4 regions of the Peribacillus sp. NPDC060253 genome follow, and region 1 is predicted to be linked to each of the others. Evidence: riboswitches for the same ligand, from Rfam matches in the RefSeq annotation. Region 1 holds a riboswitch; each other region holds the start of a gene.

Evidence for each region. Region 1 has a riboswitch for S-adenosylmethionine ahead of ACFWE9_RS06095 (Fur-regulated basic protein FbpA). Riboswitches for the same ligand answer to the same signal wherever they lie in the genome.
Region 2: another riboswitch for S-adenosylmethionine. It lies ahead of ACFWE9_RS09440 (5-methyltetrahydropteroyltriglutamate--homocysteine S-methyltransferase); the one in region 1 lies ahead of ACFWE9_RS06095 (Fur-regulated basic protein FbpA).
Region 3: another riboswitch for S-adenosylmethionine. It lies ahead of ACFWE9_RS12165 (O-acetylhomoserine aminocarboxypropyltransferase/cysteine synthase family protein); the one in region 1 lies ahead of ACFWE9_RS06095 (Fur-regulated basic protein FbpA).
Region 4: another riboswitch for S-adenosylmethionine. It lies ahead of ACFWE9_RS24270 (Na+/H+ antiporter NhaC family protein); the one in region 1 lies ahead of ACFWE9_RS06095 (Fur-regulated basic protein FbpA).

Annotation. Positions count from the first base shown of each region.
Region 1 is NZ_JBHXAS010000015.1:3,495-8,460, forward strand. It holds gene ACFWE9_RS06080 (DUF459 domain-containing protein) at 1-277, opposite strand, end outside; gene ACFWE9_RS06085 (GNAT family N-acetyltransferase) at 502-1,008, shown strand; gene ACFWE9_RS06090 (aspartyl-phosphate phosphatase Spo0E family protein) at 1,100-1,294, opposite strand; gene ACFWE9_RS06095 (Fur-regulated basic protein FbpA) at 1,548-1,760, opposite strand; SAM riboswitch class I at 1,910-2,014, opposite strand; TPP riboswitch at 2,175-2,279, shown strand; gene tenA (thiaminase II) at 2,377-3,066, shown strand; gene thiW (energy coupling factor transporter S component ThiW) at 3,082-3,603, shown strand; gene thiD (bifunctional hydroxymethylpyrimidine kinase/phosphomethylpyrimidine kinase) at 3,572-4,378, shown strand; gene thiM (hydroxyethylthiazole kinase) at 4,375-4,966, shown strand, end outside.
Region 2 is NZ_JBHXAS010000026.1:17,297-22,262, reverse strand. It holds gene ACFWE9_RS09450 (hypothetical protein) at 1-372, shown strand, start outside; gene ACFWE9_RS09440 (5-methyltetrahydropteroyltriglutamate--homocysteine S-methyltransferase) at 724-1,827, opposite strand; SAM riboswitch class I at 1,911-2,012, opposite strand; gene ACFWE9_RS09435 (hypothetical protein) at 2,201-2,638, shown strand; gene ACFWE9_RS09430 (glycerol-3-phosphate responsive antiterminator) at 2,830-3,372, shown strand; gene ACFWE9_RS09425 (MIP/aquaporin family protein) at 3,591-4,415, shown strand; gene glpK (glycerol kinase GlpK) at 4,438-4,966, shown strand, end outside.
Region 3 is NZ_JBHXAS010000038.1:3,811-8,776, forward strand. It holds gene ACFWE9_RS12140 (acyl-CoA dehydrogenase family protein) at 1-1,777, shown strand, start outside; gene ACFWE9_RS12145 (arsenate reductase family protein) at 1,916-2,272, shown strand; gene gcvH (glycine cleavage system protein GcvH) at 2,370-2,750, shown strand; gene ACFWE9_RS12155 (toprim domain-containing protein) at 2,842-3,207, shown strand; gene ACFWE9_RS12160 (thioredoxin family protein) at 3,211-3,519, shown strand; SAM riboswitch class I at 3,669-3,774, shown strand; gene ACFWE9_RS12165 (O-acetylhomoserine aminocarboxypropyltransferase/cysteine synthase family protein) at 3,880-4,966, shown strand, end outside.
Region 4 is NZ_JBHXAS010000159.1:2,742-7,707, forward strand. It holds gene ACFWE9_RS24265 (chromate transporter) at 1-418, shown strand, start outside; gene ACFWE9_RS24270 (Na+/H+ antiporter NhaC family protein) at 618-1,934, opposite strand; SAM riboswitch class I at 2,125-2,232, opposite strand; gene ACFWE9_RS24275 (SOS response-associated peptidase) at 2,544-3,215, opposite strand; gene ACFWE9_RS24280 (hypothetical protein) at 3,276-3,431, opposite strand; gene ACFWE9_RS24285 (SDR family NAD(P)-dependent oxidoreductase) at 3,787-4,539, shown strand; gene hutG (formimidoylglutamase) at 4,739-4,966, opposite strand, start outside.

The DNA of each region.
Region 1 (4,966 bases):
TAATGCGATAGTCATCAAGCTGTTTAATAACACCATCCGTTTCCTGTCCCTTTATACCGTAATTCCAAAAAGTCACTTTTTGTTTGGAGTCAGGATTATTCAATTCATCCTCCAGACCCTCTACATAGCCTTCCCCATCCTTATCACCTTTTCCATAGGTTAATGAATCTCCAAAAGCCATCACCCTTTGCACATCCTTCGACTCGGAAGCTTGAAATTTATATGCAACAAAACAAATACCTAGTACAATAATTAATAAACCTGCCATTTTCTTCATTTGTGTTTCTCCTTTGCATATTCACTATGAAGTATTTCATTTTTTAAATACCCAAAAATCTGCATTATTAACAATAAAAAAAATTGTCAGATAAAGAGTAAAAAGTGTATGATAATATAAAACTTTCAATGGATTAGGTTTCGCTCACCTTTCCTTCATAATTTGTGAGATGATGACTCTTTATTCCGGATATTGAAAATATATGATAGATAGGAGTTTAAATGATGGACGAGTACATAGAGTTTAGGGAAGCAGAACGGTCGGATTTACCAAAAATTGTAGAAATATATAATTCCACAATTGCTTCAAGAATGGTTACTGCAGATACGGAACCTGTTTCCGTACAATCGAGGATTGAATGGTTTGAGAATCATAACTCAGAAAGTCGACCGCTGTATATCATTACTATAGAAGGAAAAACTGCAGGATGGATGAGCTTTCAATCTTTCTATGGTCGGCCCGCCTATAATTCTACGGCAGAGATCAGCATTTATATTGATGATTATTTCCGGGGAAAAGGAATTGGACGAACTTCGATTCAAAAGGCAATAGAAGTGAGCCCAAAATTAGGGGTGAAGACTCTTTTAGGTTTCATATTTGCTCACAATATACCGAGCCTGAAGCTTTTTTCAAAATTTGGTTTTGAAAAATGGGCAAACTTACCACAAGTTGCCGAGCTGGATGGCATTGAACGGGACTTGGTCATTCTTGGTAAACGTATCGATATTTAAATATAATTATTTAAAAGCTATTGCCTTCAGCAGTAGTTTTTTTAGTTTAAACGCAGGAGTCTATTATGAAGCTTAACCCCAAACGGCGGGTTTAAAAATGCTTATAAACATTCTGAAGCGCGAAATATTCAGATTCTCTTTTCTTGGCTAATGCATTTAACAGGGTATCCAGTTCTTGACTTGCTTGAATAGTTAGAAAACTGGTAAATCCATAAATTGCTGCCAATTTAATCATTTCCTGTCTCTTCTCTTCTATTCTTTCAACAGTTACCTTTCGACAATGCATTCTATACACACCTCCCATTAATTCAATTTTTTTACACTTATCACTATAATGAAACTTATAGTTAAAATCAACCATTTTTAGGAATTTAAATGTGTTATTTTGTATGTTAAATGTGACAAAAAGCCTACTTTTTTCTTAATATATGTATTTTTTGTGACATCCCTCTATATAGACATAAATAAAAAAGCATTCACCCCTTGTTACACTGCGAATGCTTTCAAATATCCCTTATCCCAAGATAATCTATCGTTTACTATGTCATCCATTCCGAAGGTGTCTCGTTATTAGGTCTATTTATAACAATTTTATATTCATCTTCCAGTACTTTTAACGGGGCATCATAAAGGTGCCTTTCATCAGAGGTTTTGTATACTCCATTTGCCAATAACGCTTCTATCAGCAATGTCTTCCTCTGTTCGATCCTCTTAATTAATTCTGCCATGTAAATGGCTCCTTTCTTATTCATCTTAGAGCCTGCTTCAAATTGAGCTAAAATGTAACAGATTTCATTATCACCAAATTATATATACCTTTTCTATTATGTCACTAAACGTTATTTCACAAAAATAAAAGCCCCTTCTAATTCAAGAAGAGGCTGCAGTGTCCGTACGGCTCTTCTTATCTTCCAAGCGTTAGCTTGTTGGATGTAGCACAGTTCCCAAAATGGGTCTGCTGCCGAGGTTTCGTTGGGCCAAGTCCCTCCACCTCTCTGGATAAGAATTATTTATATATAATTGATGTAGACATGATTTTATCCCAATTATCAACAAAAGTCAATTGCCCTGTTTTCCCTTATTTCAAGGCGATATATGGTTTCTTCATGCAAATTCGGGTTGCATTTTCTTCGCTTTCTGATATGATGTCAGTAATTACATACAATTCACACCACTAGGGGAGTCTTTTTTAAGACTGAGATGGAAATTGTTCCGGACCCTTTGAACCTGAACCGGCTCATACCGGCGGAGGGAAGTGGATGATATCGTCCGTACACTGACTTTATCCATCTACCCCGTTCCGTTATTCAGGAGCGGGTTTTTTTATTGGATTAAAGCAAAGGGGACCATTCTAAAGGAGGATGAACAATGGAGAATACTAAATTAGGAACCTTCAGTGATAGACTTCACGAACGTGCAAAAGGAATTTGGAAAAGGAACCATTCACATCCTTTTGTCCAGGCAATTGGCAACGGCACTCTTCCTGAAAAGAAATTTGCCTATTACTTGAAGCAGGACTATATCTATCTCATGGATTATTCCAAGCTCTTTGCCTTAGGTGTCATTAAAGCTCATAATGTCGAAACCATGGCAAAGTTTGCGAGTATCTTGAATGAAACCCTTCAAGTGGAAATGGACATCCATCGACAATATGCTTTGGAATTCGGTATCAGTTCAAAGGAATTAGAAAATACAGAACCAACTCCAACCACGCTAGCCTATACAGGTTACATGCTAAATGCCGCGCAGCATGGGACTTTGGCAGACCTGATCGCCTGTCTCCTACCATGTGCTTGGGATTATTATGAAATCGGTTTGAAATTAAAAGCACAAAATGGTGAAGCATTGGATAATAATCGTTATGCCGATTGGATTAAATCCTATTCATCTCCTGAATTCGGTGAAGCACACAAGTGGCTGATTGCTTTGTTGGAAGAATTAATCGAAGGCATGCCTGAAAATGAACTTCTTAGATTAGAAAAGCACTTTTTGGTGACTTCCCGCTATGAATATTTATTTTGGGAAATGGTTCAAAACGAGCAGGATTGGCCACTGTAGGTCGTTAACATGATGATGAATCCAATCAAGAAAATGACGCTGACCGCCATGATCACGGCCATCACGACTCTAAGCAGTTCCTTTATATACATCCCTGCCGGATTTGCAAAAATCTTTCCTATTCAGCATCTCGCAAATGTCATGACAGCCGTTTTATTGGGACCTGCTTATGCTGTAACACAAGCTTTTTTAGTTTCCATCATTAGAAACATATCTGGTACCGGTTCAATTTTCGCCTTTCCGGGCAGCATGATCGGTGCACTTTTGGCTGCCGTTCTATATCGAAAAACTCAAAGCTTAAAATTCGCTTGTTTAGGGGAAGTGATAGGAACTGGGATTCTTGGGTCCCTAGCTTGCTATCCACTGGCGGTTCTCATTTTGGGAGATAAAGCAGCCCTTTTTGGGTTTTTGCCAGCTTTTATGCTTAGTTCTTTTGCGGGTGCCATTTTAGCTTTCATATTACTAAAAATACTATTCAAAAATAATTATATGAAGGGGTTTTTTTATGAAAACAGCATTAACCATCGCAGGCTCTGACTCAGGGGGCGGTGCCGGAATACAAGCAGATTTAAAAACATTTTCTGCACATGGGGTTTTTGGCATGTCTGTCATTACAGCCGTAACGGCACAAAACACAATGGAAGTGCGTTCAGTTCAGGCTATCGAAACCGCTATCATCACAGATCAAATCGCAGCTATTTTTGAAGATATTCATGTAGATGCAGTAAAAATAGGCATGCTAGGCTCAAAAGAAATTGTGGAAACAGTCACTGCTTCTCTTAAAACCTTCTTACCTGACATCGTTATCCTTGATCCTGTCATGATTTCCAAAAGCGGCCATCATTTGCTCGACGAAAAGGCTGTCACTGCTCTAAAAACCGAATTGCTTCCAATTGCAACACTTGTAACCCCTAATGTACCTGAAGCTGAAGTTCTTACTGGCTTGTCGATTCGAACGAAGCAAGATTTTTACAAGGCATGCATGTCCATACAAGAACTAGGGCCTAAAGCCGTTTTACTTAAAGGAGGCCATGCAGCAGGTAATCCAAACGATCTTTTTTATAATGGGACGGACTTCCACTGGATCGAGGGAGAACGCATTCATACAAAAAACACACATGGAACAGGTTGTACCCTATCTTCCGCCATTACATCCAACCTGGCAAATGGACTATCAATGGAAGAGTCGATTGAACAGGCCAAAACCTACATTTCTGAAGCGATACGTAATAGCTTTTCAATCGGTAAGGGTCATGGACCTGTCCACCATTTTCATTCGTTTTCAAAAAAAGAAAGGAGTGACTTAATATGAAGGTTTCAGCAGCTGACTTGTTCGGGAAGGTAAGAGCAAGAAAACCACTCATTCACCAAATCACCAACTTCGTTACGGTCAACGACTGTGCAAACGCCACGCTTGCCATCGGTGGTTCACCTGTAATGACATCCAGTCCTAGAGAAGTGGAGGAAATGGTCAATTTAGCAGATGCATTGGTCCTGAATTTCGGTACGATAGATGATAAAGCCTTGGAGGCAATGGAGATAGCCGGTAAGGCGGCAAATGCCAAAAATATCCCGGTTATTTTGGACCCGGTAGGAGTTGGTGCCACCTCCTATCGTACAGAGAAAGTCGCAGAGCTCCTGAAGAAGGTTACCTTCCAAATCATCCGCGGAAATGCTAGTGAAATCCTTCGATTGATGGGTGGGGATATCGTTACACGCGGAGTGGATTCAGGGGAACTTCAGATTAGCAATGCAGAGCTGGCTGCATGCGCTGCAAATAAACTAAATAGTGTTATCGTAGTCAGCGGAGCAATGGATGCTGTCAGCGATGGGAAAAATACGTCTATTATCCATAACGGGAATCTACTTTTAACTAATGTTACAGGTACGGGATGCATGG
Region 2 (4,966 bases), on a different contig from region 1:
TTTGCCTTTTGGAACATAGAGGTGAGAAAATATTATTTCTGGAATGGTACTTGCGAATTTAAGGGATTGATACATGATAATCGATTGACGAATATGCTTATTTATTTAGGGGGCTCTATCTTTAATTTAGTCAGTATGTTGATCATATATAGCTTAGTGTATCAGAATATCTTGGAAAGCTCGGTAATCTGGTATCAATTCATATATTTTTCCTTCTATGTACTGTTTTTCTCCTTATTTCCGATGTATTTTTCAGACGGATCGCCTAGTGATGGGAAGGCCGCACAATTGGTCTTGAGGAACAAGCTGGAAGATAGGGTGACGGATGATATATTTGTAAAGAAAGTGGATGATGAAGATAGCTGCAAGTAAAAAAAGGCGTGCAAGATGCTCGTTCTTTTTTTTGTGTGAACTCAACATAGTAAGTAACTATTTTACATACTGATTCATTAATCTGCAGGGTCTGCCAATGATAATAAACGAAAATGTATATGAAAAAAGGCATATGTACTGTATACAGATGCCCGATATATTATTGGTTAAAATGGATATTCACGATATGTTGTTTGAAGGGAAATCGATTTTGTCACCGTAAATTCTTCAACAATCCTTGGGCTTAGCAAATCTGCCTATACCGATCAGAGAAACGTTTTATTGTACTGTTTTAAAAAAAAGCTAGGCTTCCTTATTGAAAGGTGCCTAGCTTTTATTAAAGGTGAGTCATCATTCCCAAACTTCTTTTGCTACATCAACGATGAATTTCAACTTATCCCATTGTTGTTCTTCCGTAAGCTTGTTGCCATGATGGGTGGAAGCGAATCCGCATTGCGGACTTAAGCATAGTTGTTCGAGGGGAACGAATTGTGAGGCTTCTTTAATGCGTACCTTAACAGCTTCCTTGTCTTCAATTTCCCCATTTTTTGAAGTGACCACTCCCAGAACGATCCTGGCCCCTCCGTTTGGAATGTATTCCAATGGTTTAAAATCCCCTGAGCGGTTATCGTCATATTCCAAGAAGAATCCATCTACTTTTTCTTTGGCCAATAATGTTGGGGCTATGCGTGCATAACTGCCTTCAAATGCCCACGTTGACTGGTAGTTTCCACGACATAAGTGTGTCGTGACGACCAAATCCTCTGGTTTTCCTTCCAATGCACCATTAATAACACGCAGTGCTAAATCGATTAATTGTTCTCTTGAATATTTTCCATCTTTGAACTGAAAATCTGGAGCTGAAAGTCTGGCAATATATACATCGTCCAATTGAAGATAACGTACACCTGCTTCATAAAAGGCTTTCAAAGCAGCTTGATACGCTTTAATGACATCATTAGCATAGTCCTCGATATCAGGATAGATGTCTTCATTATGAACACCGACAGCAAACAATTGATTGGGACTGGGAATGGTTTGTTTGGCAACGGCACGTCCGTCCACTATTTTGTTCAATTCAATAAAGTCATGGATGAAGGGATGCTCAGGATTGAATGAAACCTTTCCTGTATTGCGAATGTTATATCTCTCAGTTTCAACCCCATCGAATGTAAGACCTTTTTCAGTAACATAGCCCTCGATGCCATTTAAATGTTCAAGGAAGTCAAAGTGCCACCATGTTCGTCTGAACTCCCCATCCGTAACGGCCTCTAATCCAACTTCAATTTGTTTATCGACAATCAATTTGATTTCTTCCGTTTCAACTTCACGAAGTCGCTCCACCGAAATGGTACCTTCCTTCAATTGCTTTCTAGCTATATGTAAACGATCTGGTCTTAATAAACTTCCGACATGGTCCGCTCTAAATGGTGCTTTCGTTAATGTGATTGACATGTTGCATTCCTTCTTCCCTTTTATAAAATAAAACACCTCTTCTTAAAAATAAGAAGAGGTGTTGGCAACAAAGCTATTTACTCTTCTTATCTTCAAGTTTTTACACTTCTGGAATTAGCACAGTACATGAAAAGTCTGTTGCTGAGGTATCAAAGGGCCAGTCCCTCCACCTCTCTGGATAAGAGTTGTCTATTAAATTAACTATGACTATACAGGGAGTATTGGTAAAGGTCAAGGGTGGAGGCGGAAAATTTAGAATATAGCGATTACTCATAGTAGCCTTGCATGATGATTAACCTCATTGGTGAACCTGGCATATGCTATAACCCACACATGCGAGAGGGGATATTGAAAGTCGGAGGGGGAAGTCAGGATGAATACATTCGATCACTTTAATGTTTTCGGGAATGGTATACCGATAACGGTAAGTGCATCCATGCTAGAGAGAATTATAAACATGAAATCTAATGAGCAGAATATTAAAGTCGAGATCACGCCAAAGCATATAGTGCTTTGGGGAACGACGGAAGTGAAAAAAATGATGTTTAAGAAAAATGTATCTTTCCGGATAACAATAAAACCGGTTCACGTTGATAAAAGAACGATTTCATTTGAATTAGTGGAAATGAAACCTATTGATAGAAATTTCATTAATCATAAGATATTTAACAGACCGCCATTTTTTGAATTTGAAAATAGAATGATCAAAATGAATGTGGATGCTTGGAACATCGTGAGAAAAATCCCCGTGGGCACCATTAAATCGTATGAGCTTGTCGAAGGTGCAATGAAAATGAAAATCTCTTTATGATGAATCATCTTAAGGGGGATTTTCCATACATTCTTACCCTTACTGTATTTGGGGTCCAGGTATGTTAGTGTAAGGATATGGTGACAATTGATTCTTCATTAATAAAAAATGTGTTTGATAAATCAAGCACTTTAAAATATACTAAAAAACTTAAAGTTTAGAGTTTTTCCGGGACATAAGGGGGAAAATGCATGGAGCAGAAGATATTGCCTGCCTCGGCAAGCATGAAGGATTTTGAAAGATTTCTAGATAGTTCCTATGAAATTGGTGTGTTTCTTGACTTGCATATTTCCCAATTGAAAAATGTGAGTATAATGGCCAAGCAGCATAATAAGAAAATGATTTATCATGTTGATTTAATCCATGGCATAAGAAGTGATGAATACGCGACAGAATTCATTTGTCAGGAGTATCACCCATATGGGCTGATTTCGACAAAATCAAGCGTTATTTTGAAAGCGAAGCAAAAGGGAGTCATTGCCATCCAGCGGATCTTTTTAATAGACTCACATGCGCTGGAGAAAAGTTATAAGCTGGTACAGAAAACGAAGCCGGATTATATCGAAGTATTGCCGGGGGCAATGCCATGGATGATAAAAGAAGTGAAAGAACGATTACAAACTCCCGTTTTTGCAGGTGGTCTCATACGGACTTCGGATGAAGTCCTGAATGCCCTTGAAGCGGGAGCGTCCGCAATCACCACGTCCAAAACTGAATTATGGGATATCGTCTAATAGGGTCAAAAGTCAAAAAAATTACAGAAAAAAGAATGAATATTTCAGAAAATATTTGACAGCGTTTTCATAAACTAGTATATTTTGAATTACAAGTTAATACATGTGACGGAGATTAGGAGATTCACACCAGACATACTCATTTATTGAGGATAGTTCTGTTGTGAATCTCCTTTTATTTGTTGGTAAGGCATCATTCTATAAGAGGAGGGTCATGTATGACTCCATTTTGGGGAGAAGTAGTAGGCACGATGATTTTAATTTTATTTGGTGCAGGTATCGGGGCGGGGTCTTCCTTAAAGGGATCTTATGCCAAAGATGCTGGCTGGATTGTCATCACGATTGCATGGGGATTGGCTGTTACAATGGGTGTCTTTGCAGTGGGTTCCATAAGCGGAGCACATTTAAACCCGGCTGTTACAGTAGCATTGGCTATCAATGGGGATTTTCCTTGGGCTGATGTGCCAGGGTATATCGTGGCACAAATGATAGGGGCGATTATAGGCGCGACTCTAGTATTTTTGCATTATTTGCCTCACTGGAAAGCTACGGAGGATCCAGGTACAAAGCTTGGTGTGTTTTCAACCTCACCAGCTATCCCTCATACTTTTTCAAATCTTTTAAGTGAAATGATTGGTACATTCATCCTTGTTCTTGGCTTATTATTTATTGGAGCCGGCAAGTTTACAGAAGGTCTGAATCCATTTGCTGTCGGTTTATTGATTGTTGTTATCGGAATGTCTCTTGGAGGAACAACAGGCTACGCCATAAACCCTGCCCGTGACCTTGGACCTCGTATTGCTCACTTCCTTCTGCCTATACCGGGTAAGGGAAAATCGAATTGGGGCTATGCATGGATTCCTGTTGTTGGTCCGATTGTCGGTGGAGCACTTGGAGCTGTCTTCTATAAAGCGATGTTTTTAGGTGAAGTGACGACAATATTTTGGACTGTTTTAGGAGTAAGCCTGATAATATTGGTATTAGCATATGCTTTTGGAAAAAAGCAGTCACGTGAGTTAGAAATTAGCAACATTGCTAGTTAAAATAAAAGGGGGGAAACACATTATGGAAAAATATATCTTATCTTTAGATCAAGGAACAACAAGTTCGCGGGCAATTCTATTTAACGAAAAGGGGGAAATTGTACATTCTTCCCAGAAGGAATTCACTCAGTTTTTCCCTAAACCAGGCTGGGTCGAGCATAATGCAAATGAGATTTGGGGATCGATTCTAGCGGTCATTGCCGGTGTACTGTCTGAATCCGGTGTCAAGCCAGAGCAAATTGCCGGTATCGGGATTACTAATCAGCGTGAAACGGCAGTCGTGTGGGATAAGGAAACAGGAGCACCTGTTTATAATGCCATTGTATGGCAGTCCAGACAAACAAGCGAAATCTGTGACGATTTGAAGGAAAAGGGATTAAATGATCTGTTCCGGGATAAAACGGGTTTGCTTATAGATGCTTATTTTTCCGGTACAAAAGTGAAATGGATTCTCGATAATGTGGAAGGGGTACGACAAAGAGCGGATGAAGGCAAGCTGTTATTCGGGACCATCGATACTTGGTTGATTTGGAAGCTTTCAGGAGGCAAGG
Region 3 (4,966 bases), on a different contig from region 1:
AACAAAAGATAACCTCATTAAAGGTGGAGCCTTTTTAGTAGAAGATATTTCGTATGATCAAGTGTTTACTCCGGAGGATTATTCCGATGAGCATAAAATGATTGCCAAAACTTCTGAAGATTTCGTTGTGAATGAAATTCTGCCGCAAGTTGAACATTTAGAAAACCATGAATTCGACCGTTCTGTTAAATTACTGAAGCATGCAGGTGAAATCGGTTTACTTGGTGCTGACGTTCCTGAAGAATACAGCGGATTGGGTCTAGATAAAATCAGTTCGGCGCTAATTACAGAAAAAATGGCTCTTGCAGGCGGCTTCGGAATTACGCATGGTGCACATGTAGGGATCGGATCTTTGCCAATCGTATTATTCGGCAATGAAGAACAAAAGAAAAAATACCTCCCCTTACTGGCAACAGGTGAAAAAATTGCCGCTTATGCTTTAACGGAGCCAAGCTCAGGATCGGATGCTTTAGGAGCAAAAACAACAGCGAAATTGAATGCAGAAGGAACACACTATATTTTAAATGGCGAAAAACAATGGATAACTAATGCCGGTTTTGCAGATGTCTTCTGTGTATACGCTAAAATCAACGGCGAACAATTCTCAGCCTTCATTGTTGAGCGTGAATATAAGGGCGTATCCACTGGTGCGGAAGAGAAGAAAATGGGCATTAAGAGCTCATCTACACGCACATTGATCCTGGAGGATGTTCATGTACCAATTGAAAACCTTTTGGGTGTAGCCGGAAAAGGGCATGTCATTGCTTTCAATATCTTGAATATTGGCCGTTATAAATTAGGTGTTGGTGCAGTCGGCGGATCTAAACGCGCTCTTGAAATTACAGCCGCTTATACAAATCAACGCCAACAGTTCAAAACAAAAATTTCTGATTTTAATTTGACAAAAGAGAAACTTGCAACAATGGCTTCTAAAATCTATGCAGCAGAAAGCTCAGTATACCGTACCGTTGGTCTTTATGATCAAAGACAAAGCAAGTTGACGGATGAACAAGTGAAAGATGGTAAATCAATGGCAGCAGCAATCGCTGAATATGCAATAGAGTGTTCTTTGAATAAATTCTTTGCATCTGAAGTATTGGATTACGTAACGGACGAAGGCGTGCAGCTTCATGGCGGTTATGGTTTCATGCAGGAATATGAAATTGAGAAAGCCTATCGTGATTCCCGTATTAACCGAATTTTTGAAGGCACAAATGAAATCAATCGCTTGCTTGTCCCGGGAACTTTCCTGAAAAAAGCACTTAAAGGAGAATTGCCGCTTCTTCAAAAAGCTCAAGGCCTGCAAGAGGAATTAATGATGATGATGCCGGAGGAACCTGGCGATGAGCCATTGGCACAAGAAAAAATGCTTGTTAGAAACGCCAAGAAAATCGGTATTTTGGCAGCTGGTCTTGCTGCACAGAAATACGGAACAAGACTTGATCAGGAACAAGAAATCCTCTCCAACATTGCTGATATAGCATCTCTTGCATATGCTGCAGAATCGGTGGTATTACGTACGGAAAAAGCCATTGCGGCCACCGGGCTGGAGAAGAACAAACAAAAAGTCCTTTACACTGAAATTTTCGTTCAAGAAGCTTTCAATGAAATAGAGCAGCATGCAAAGGAAACGTTAATTGCCGTAGAAACAGGCGATACTCTTCGCATCATGCTTTCTTCGCTTCGCAAGCTGACAAGACACAATCCAATCAATGTCATTGCGAAAAAACGTGAAGCTTCAGTTAAGGTTATCGAAACGGAAAAATACGCACTTTAAGAAATAAATTGAAATCTTAAAAGGGAATGCCCGTAATAGGCATTCCCTTTGCTTTGATGAAATCACGTTGGAAAATCAAAGGACATTTCGTTGTATTGCGTGGTGAAAACGGGTATTCTATTGGTAGGTGGTGAAATGATGGGATTAACATTATATTGGTACCCAAAATGCGGCACATGCCGTAATGCGAAGAAGTGGTTGGATAGTCATGAACTGCAATATGAAGCGATCCATATAGCGGAAAATCCACCTTCTCGAACTGAAATCGAACAACTTTATAAAAACAGCGGATTAGAGTTGAAGAAGTTTTTCAATACTAGCGGTCAAAAATATCGGGAGCTCGGGTTAAAGGATAAGCTGAAAGAAGCTTCTGAAACAGAGATGCTTGATATATTGTCCACTGATGGCATGCTGCTAAAAAGACCGATTGTAACGGATGGCACTAAAGTGACAGTGGGTTTCAAAGAAGAGCAATTCGAACAGGCTTGGAACTAAAATTACACAAAATATTTGGTTAATTTCTTACTTAAAACAAAGTTCTACCTTATAATGTAATAGATAAAACAAGATGTACATATGGAGGGAATTAATAATGACAACGCCAAAAGAACTTCGTTACACTAAAGAACATGAATGGGTCAAAACGGAAGATGGAACAGTCCGCATCGGAATAACAGCTTTTGCCCAGTCCGAACTTGGGGACATCGTTTTCGTCGAGCTTCCAGAGGTCGGGGATGAATTGAAAGCGAACGAGCCATTTGGAAGTGTTGAATCCGTTAAAACCGTTTCTGAGCTTTATGCTCCAATCAGTGGCAAGGTTGTTGAAGTGAACGATGATTTAAGTGACAACCCTGAGTATGTGAATGAATCTCCTTTTGAAAAAGCATGGATGATCGTGCTGGAACCAGCAAATAGCAGTGATATTGAAAACCTGATGAGCGCTGAAGAATATGAGAGCTTGATTAACGGTTAAAGCGAAGTAGAGGGGGCCAGATAATGGCCTGCTCTCTTTTTCATTTTGGATATGGCAGTTGCGCACATAATTCGTGAGATGGAGTGATGACATGGAATGCGGCGAATTCGATAAAGTGATCATTGTAGAAGGCAGTTCCGATAGAAGAAAAGTTGCCTCCGTTTTAAATGAAGATGTGGAAATAAGATGTACGAATGGAACCATATCATTAACTAAGCTAGATGAATTTGTTGATGAATTAATGGATCGTGATGTCTATCTCCTTTTTGACGCAGATGAATCAGGAGAAAAGCTGCGGAAGCAATTCCGGAGGGAAATGCCGGAAGCGAACCACTTGTACATTAATAAAATGTACAAGGAAGTGGAAAGCTCGCCCGAACATCATATCGCAACTGTCCTTTTATCTGCCAATATGAATGTGAAAATGAAATATTTAAGTCAAAGGGTGAACGACTAATTGATGCGGGAATGGAAAGAAGAAGAGTGTCAGCTTGCTGTTGAAAAAGGGGAAACCTTTTGCTTATATTTATATACGCCTTTATGTGGTACCTGTCAGGTGGCTTCCAAGATGCTGACGATTTCATTGGAACTTTTCCCGGATTTTAAGGCAGGCAAAATGAACATGAATTATGTTCAAGCATTTGCGGAATCGTATGAAATTGAAAGCGTCCCTTGTTTATTGCTTTTCAAAGAAGGAAAGCTGTACAAAAAAATATATGCCTTTCAATCCGTTCCTTATTTGTATGGATTGCTTAAGGAAATTAGCTAAGAAACCAACCAGTTACGGGTTGGTTTTTTAGCTTTGTATAGGTAAGGGCCAAAATCTAAATAAAACAAAGAATATTCTAACTATTCATTGACTGGATAAATGTAAAATGCTATATTTTGAATTAAGAAAGTAACTGCTGAATTTAATAGTTCTTATCAAGAGTGGCGGAGGGACTGGCCCGACGAAGCCCGGCAACCGGTATAAATTTATATACGGTGCTAATTCCAGCAGAGTGTTGGCTCTGGAAGATGAGGTGTGTATGAAAACCTCTTCTTGTGGAAGTGGTTTTTTTGTTATTCAATGGATTTCCCGGTTTTATTATAATTCCAACTAAATCGATAGAAGAAGAGGAGAAAGCCTATGTCAGAGAAAAAGTTGCGTTTCGAAACATTGAGTGTTCATGGTGGTCTGCAAGCTGATGAAACAGGTGCCCGTGCAGTTCCTATTTACCAAAGCAATGCATACTTGTTCAAAGACACCGACCATGCAGCGAATTTATTTGGCTTAAAGGAGAATGGCTATATCTATTCTCGACTCCATAACCCCACGGTCAGCGTTTTCGAGGAAAGAATGGCCTTATTGGAAGGCGGGATCGGCGGATTGGCAACAGCAAGCGGAATGGCGGCCATTTCCCTGTCAATCTTAAATATTGCCGGTGCAGGGGATGAGATTGTTTCAGCCTCTACATTGTATGGTGGTACGTATAATCTTTTTGAAAATACTCTCCCTAAATATGGGATTAAAGTGAAATTCGTCTCCCCTGATGACCCTGAAAATTTTAAAAGGGCGATTACGCCAAAAACAAAAGCCATATTTGCTGAAACAATTGGAAATCCAAGCTTGAGGGTTTTAGATATCGAAGCAGTAGCGGATATCGCCCACGATGCCGGCATACCTTTAATTATCGATAATACCTTCGCTACACCATATCTTTGCAGACCCATTGATTTTGGAGCGGATATTGTCATCCACTCTGCTACAAAATGGCTATTGGGTAATGGAACGACATTAGGCGGTGTCATTGTGGACGGAGGGAAGTTCGACTGGAACTCGCCAAACTACCCTGGCTTTACCGAGCCTGATCCAAGCTACGATGGTCTCGTGTACTCGGAGGCAGTTGGACCCGCTGCTTTTATTACAAAAGCCCGTGTGCAATTACTTCGTGATTTAGGCCCTTCGTTAAGTGCCCAAAGTGCATTTCAGTTTACGCTTGGACTTGAAACGCTGCATGTAAGAATGAAAGAGCATATCTCGAACACCAAGTCTGTCATTCAATATTTGAGAAATCAACCGGCTGTGACCTGGGTTTCATATCCTGCTAATGAGGATCATCCGGATAAAGCCCTTGCAGATAAATACTTGCCTAAGGGAGCTGGAGCGGTTGTGACCTTCGGAATACAAGGTGACCGTGAGGCCGGAGCAAAACTTATCAATTCGGTTGAATTAT
Region 4 (4,966 bases), on a different contig from region 1:
ATTCACCGATGTAATCGCTATTTCCGGCATGTCTCCCGGGCCAATCACCACCAATAGTGCCATTCTTGTAGGCTATTCGACTGCTGGATTAGCAGGAGCCATATCATCCGTTCTCGGAATCTTGCTTCCTGCCATTATACTCGTAACCGTTATAGCCACCTTCTTCAGCAAATTGAATCATTATCCAGTTATTCAATCGATGTTTTATGGATTAAGACCCGTTGTCACTAGTTTAATCCTCTTTGCAGCGATCAGCTTTGCACTTTCCAATCATTTGATAGGCCTGAACTTTTCATGGCATACGATAAGCTTATTACTCGTTTTTGGATTATCGTTATTTGCCCTATTGAAATTACGCTGGCACCCAGCCTATGTCATTATTCTTTCTGGTTTAGTTGGTGTTGTCTTCTATTCATAACGACTAGCTCACACAACCATTATGCGTTGGGTTAATCAATATGAATCGGAATTCCTAAACAGTGATAAGACTTAAACTGATGGAAGAGCGAGGGTGACATCGCTCTTTTTAATTATTTTTCACCAATGTTTCCATACACCTTACAAAGTAAAACCCTGAATCTAATGATTCAGGGTTTATTTTCATGCTTATTCTCATTTTAAGAAGTACGTTTCTTCGCTATATCTTCTCCCGCCTGAAATCGTGGAAAACCAATCAAGATTGCTATCACTCCACAAACGCCAATTAAAAGTGGGTAATATGAATATGGCAAGATGCTAATCGGAGAAATCTTTGCTACACCCGCCGCTATCAGAAGCTGGGCCCCATATGGAATTAACCCTTGGATACAACAGGCAAAAACGTCAAGCAGGCTCGCCGATTTACGGGGATCAATCCCATACTGTTCAGCAATATTTTTGGCAAGAGGTCCGGCAATAATTATTGAAATCGTGTTATTGGCCGTTGAAAGGTTAGTCAAACTAACAAGCCCGGCAATGCTGAATTCAGCGCCTTTTTTTGATTTACTATTTCGGAGCACGACTTGGAGAAGATAATCAATGCCGCCATTATGTCTGATGACAGACACCATTCCTGCAATTAAAATGGCCAGGAAAGAGATTTCATACATTCCCGCCATCCCAACTCCCGTCTTTTGAATGACATCCAACAGTTTATAACTGCCATCCGCCATACCGATCATACCTGCAAAAACAATTCCTGTGGAAAGAACCAGGAACACATTGACACCTGCCAATGCTGTGATCAAAACACCAAGATAAGGAAGGATCTTCACCCAATTATATGAATGTTGGGAGATGGAGGCTTGTTCTCCCATTGTTAAAATTCCTAGGATGGCACATGTGATGATGGCAGCAGGTAACACGATGAAAAAATTCACTTTAAACTTATCCTTCATTTTAGTGCCCTGAGTACGAACTGCCGCTATTGTCGTATCTGATATGAAGGATAGGTTATCACCAAACATCGCACCACCGATAACGGCGGCCATTGAAAGGGCAAGCGAAATATCAGTTTGCTCACTAATTCCCACCCCTATAGGTGCAAGCGCTACAATCGTTCCCATGCTTGTCCCCATTGATAAAGAAATAAAACATGCGATAATGAAAATCCCTATCATTAAAAGATTTTGCGGAAAAACCGCAAGGGCAAGATTCACCGTTGATTCAACTGCCCCCATGCCATTTGCAACTTCTGAAAAAGCGCCGGCCAAAAGGAAAATGATAACCATTAACATAATATTGGAGTCCCCGGCACCTTTACAAAAAATTTCGACCTTTTCATTGAAAGACTCTTTTCGATTCATTGCCAGTGCGGCGGCTGATGCAATTGAAATCGCTACAATCACAGGAAATGAATAAAAATCTTTTGTAATGACCCCTGAACCTATAAATAAAATTAAAAACACGACAAATGGGATCAACGCCCATGGATTCCCTTTATTGTTTGTACTCATGATGAACACCTCTTTTTATTTTTCCCATGACATGTGTCACAGCTCTTATTCTTTTAACAGTTTTCGCAAATATCCCCTATTAAAAGATGATAATATCCCAGTCATGGAAGAATGCTAAAAAAACTGTAAGCAAAAAAAGACCCCTTCTATTAAAAACAAGAAGAGGTCTTTTAATTTATAAAAAACACCCTCCTTATCTTTCAGGCTAGAATCTGCCTGCTGGATTTGGCACAGCACTCCTATTAAGTCTGCTGCCGAGACATCTTCGGGCCAGTCCCTCCGTCTCTCTTGATAAGAAGATCTACATTATATAGTGAAAATAATATCAAATGTCACGAAGTCCTCAGAAAAGCAGCAGGCTGGAAACTTGCCGAAACCACTCTAAGTTTAGATGAGTCCACTTTCTGAAAGTGACATCGAATGTCAAATTGAAAAGCAAATATAAGAGTACAGCATTTTGTTTATTATCGCAAGGTTAAGTTAAAATTATTCCACATGATTAAAAAGGGATTTTTATAAGTGCAGTAAATAAGTTTTATTAACATTACACCCCCTAATATCGCCATTTATTGGGAAGGAACGAATATAAAAAAGAGGTCTAAAGACCTCTCAGCAATTTTTTTGTATTAGGGTAGGTGAATTATTTTTAGTCGAGTTCACATCAGTCGATACTTCAAATGCTTCCATCTGTTCCGAATCGAATGACTTTAAATATTGCTGCAGATAGGCAGGATCATTAATGGATGGATTCAACCAATCTTTTTCATCTTCCGGTTTAAGGATGACAGGCATACGATCATGAATCCTGGACATTAGCTCATTAGGAACGGTTGTTATAACGGAGCATGAATATATACTGATGCCTTCGGGAGATTTCCAGAATTCCCAAAGACCGGCCATTCCAAATGGAGCATGAGTCTTAAGTTTTATTCGCATCGGTATTTTTCGCTCTGGTGTCTTCTTCCATTCATAAAAAGAGTCAGCGACTATCAGGCATCGTTTCTTCTTATACGCATTCTTGAAGCTTGCCTTCTCAGCAATGGTTTCCGCCCTGGCATTGATCATTTTGTAGCCCACTTTTTCGTCTTTTGCCCAAAAAGGAATGAGCCCCCACCGAAGATATCCAAGTCGATTCCTAGTTCCGTCATTAATGACGGAGAGCACGGAGTGGGAAGGTGCAATATTATAGCTGTATTGGTATTCCTCATCAAATGATCCTTGGATATCAAACCGTTCTTTTATTTCTTCAATGTCAGTGAAAAGGGTGAAACGTCCACACATAATATCGCCTACCGTATTAAGATTTATTACAGTGTAACAAATGGAACGGGCAGGCACAAATCAGCGTTCTAAAATCCTGATGTCGGTAAATGGTTGATTAAATAATTCACTGGAAATCAAAAGAGTGCCAAGGACTTCTCTTTCATCTTCAGCTTTAATGATTTCTGACAAAATTAAGGTACTGCCATTCCTGACCGTAACATTATATTCATTCATAAGATCACCCCTCAAAAGACTAGATGGTTGTTATTATAAACCAAAAACCCACAAGTATCAGTATTGAACTTTGGTAGATTCATAGTTAATCCTCTTATGGTGTGTCTGCCATAGAGGTTCCTTTGCTGTTGCTACATAGGTTTAATCAATCGAAGTAATGCCTGGACCGTAAATCCTTGTAAGGAAGCGTTACATTTACGCGTACGTAAAAAGACTGTCCATGAATTTATTGAAATATGTTAATTTCATGGCTACTAAATTATATAGCACTCGGAGGATACTTGATTATAATTGAAATAGCGTGCTTTATAAATTAATAAGATTTCTTATGAAATCCATTTGGGGGGGATAAAACATGCAAGACTTAATGGGGAAAGTGGTTTTAATTACTGGAGCAAGTTCTGGTATTGGCCGTGCGACAGCTGAATTACTTGCATCTAAAGGAGCAAAAATCGTCGTTAATTTCCGTTCAAATGAGAAAAGTGCTTTAGAAGTTATAAAAAATATTCATAAAAATGGTGGACAAGCAATATCAATTCAGGCTGATGTTACAAATAAAGAACAAGTCGATGAAATGGTTAAACAAGCCGTTGATTACTTTGGGTCAATTGATGTGTTAGTAAATAATGCTGCTGGTGGCATTCGACAGAGTACATTTATAGATGCAAGTGTAGAATTGTGGGAAGAAACATACAAGCTAAACATTACGAGTGTCCTTTTGTGTTCACAAGCTGTCTTAAAGTATATGATTCCTAGAAAAAAAGGGAGAATTATTAATATCTCTTCAACAGCTGCAAGAATTGGTGGTGCTGGCGAAAGTATTCATTACGCGGCGACGAAAGGTGCTTTAAATACGATGACGATTGGCATGTCCAGGGAACTAATCGAACACGGAATCATTGTCAACGGAGTGGCTCCTGGTGTAGTGGAAACACCTTTCCATGAAAAATTCGCACCAAATGATGACCGTCTTGCCCGTATGTCTGAAGCGATTCCAATTAAACGAATAGCAAAACCAATTGAGATAGCAGAAAGTATAGCTTTCCTTGCATCCGATGCTTCAACCTACATATTAGGAGAGATCATAAATGTTAGTGGTGGAAGATAATTCCCTGGTTTGGTTTAAGTCATTTCATTAATGATGTGAAGCCCTTCAGATTTTATACTGAAGGGCTTCTTGTTTGTTCTAAATCATTATTTAATAGGGAATGCATCCTTAGGATAAGATACGTATCTCGAGGGAGCAAATTTACTTGCAATGGCAGACTTGTCATTGTTGGGAGTTGCCCCTAATCCCTATCCATCTATTATTTAAAATTCAGCAAAACCTCATTTATTAAATGTGCTGCCAATGTCACGGTTTTATTATTTTCGTCCAACGAAGGATTCACTTCCGAGACATCAAAAGAAAGGATCTTTTCATTTGATACGACATGCTTAATTATGGAACGGACCAATTTCGGATTCAGTCCAAACGGCGATGGTGCACTTACGCCAGGTGCATAGGCTGAATCAATAACATCCGTACACAATGT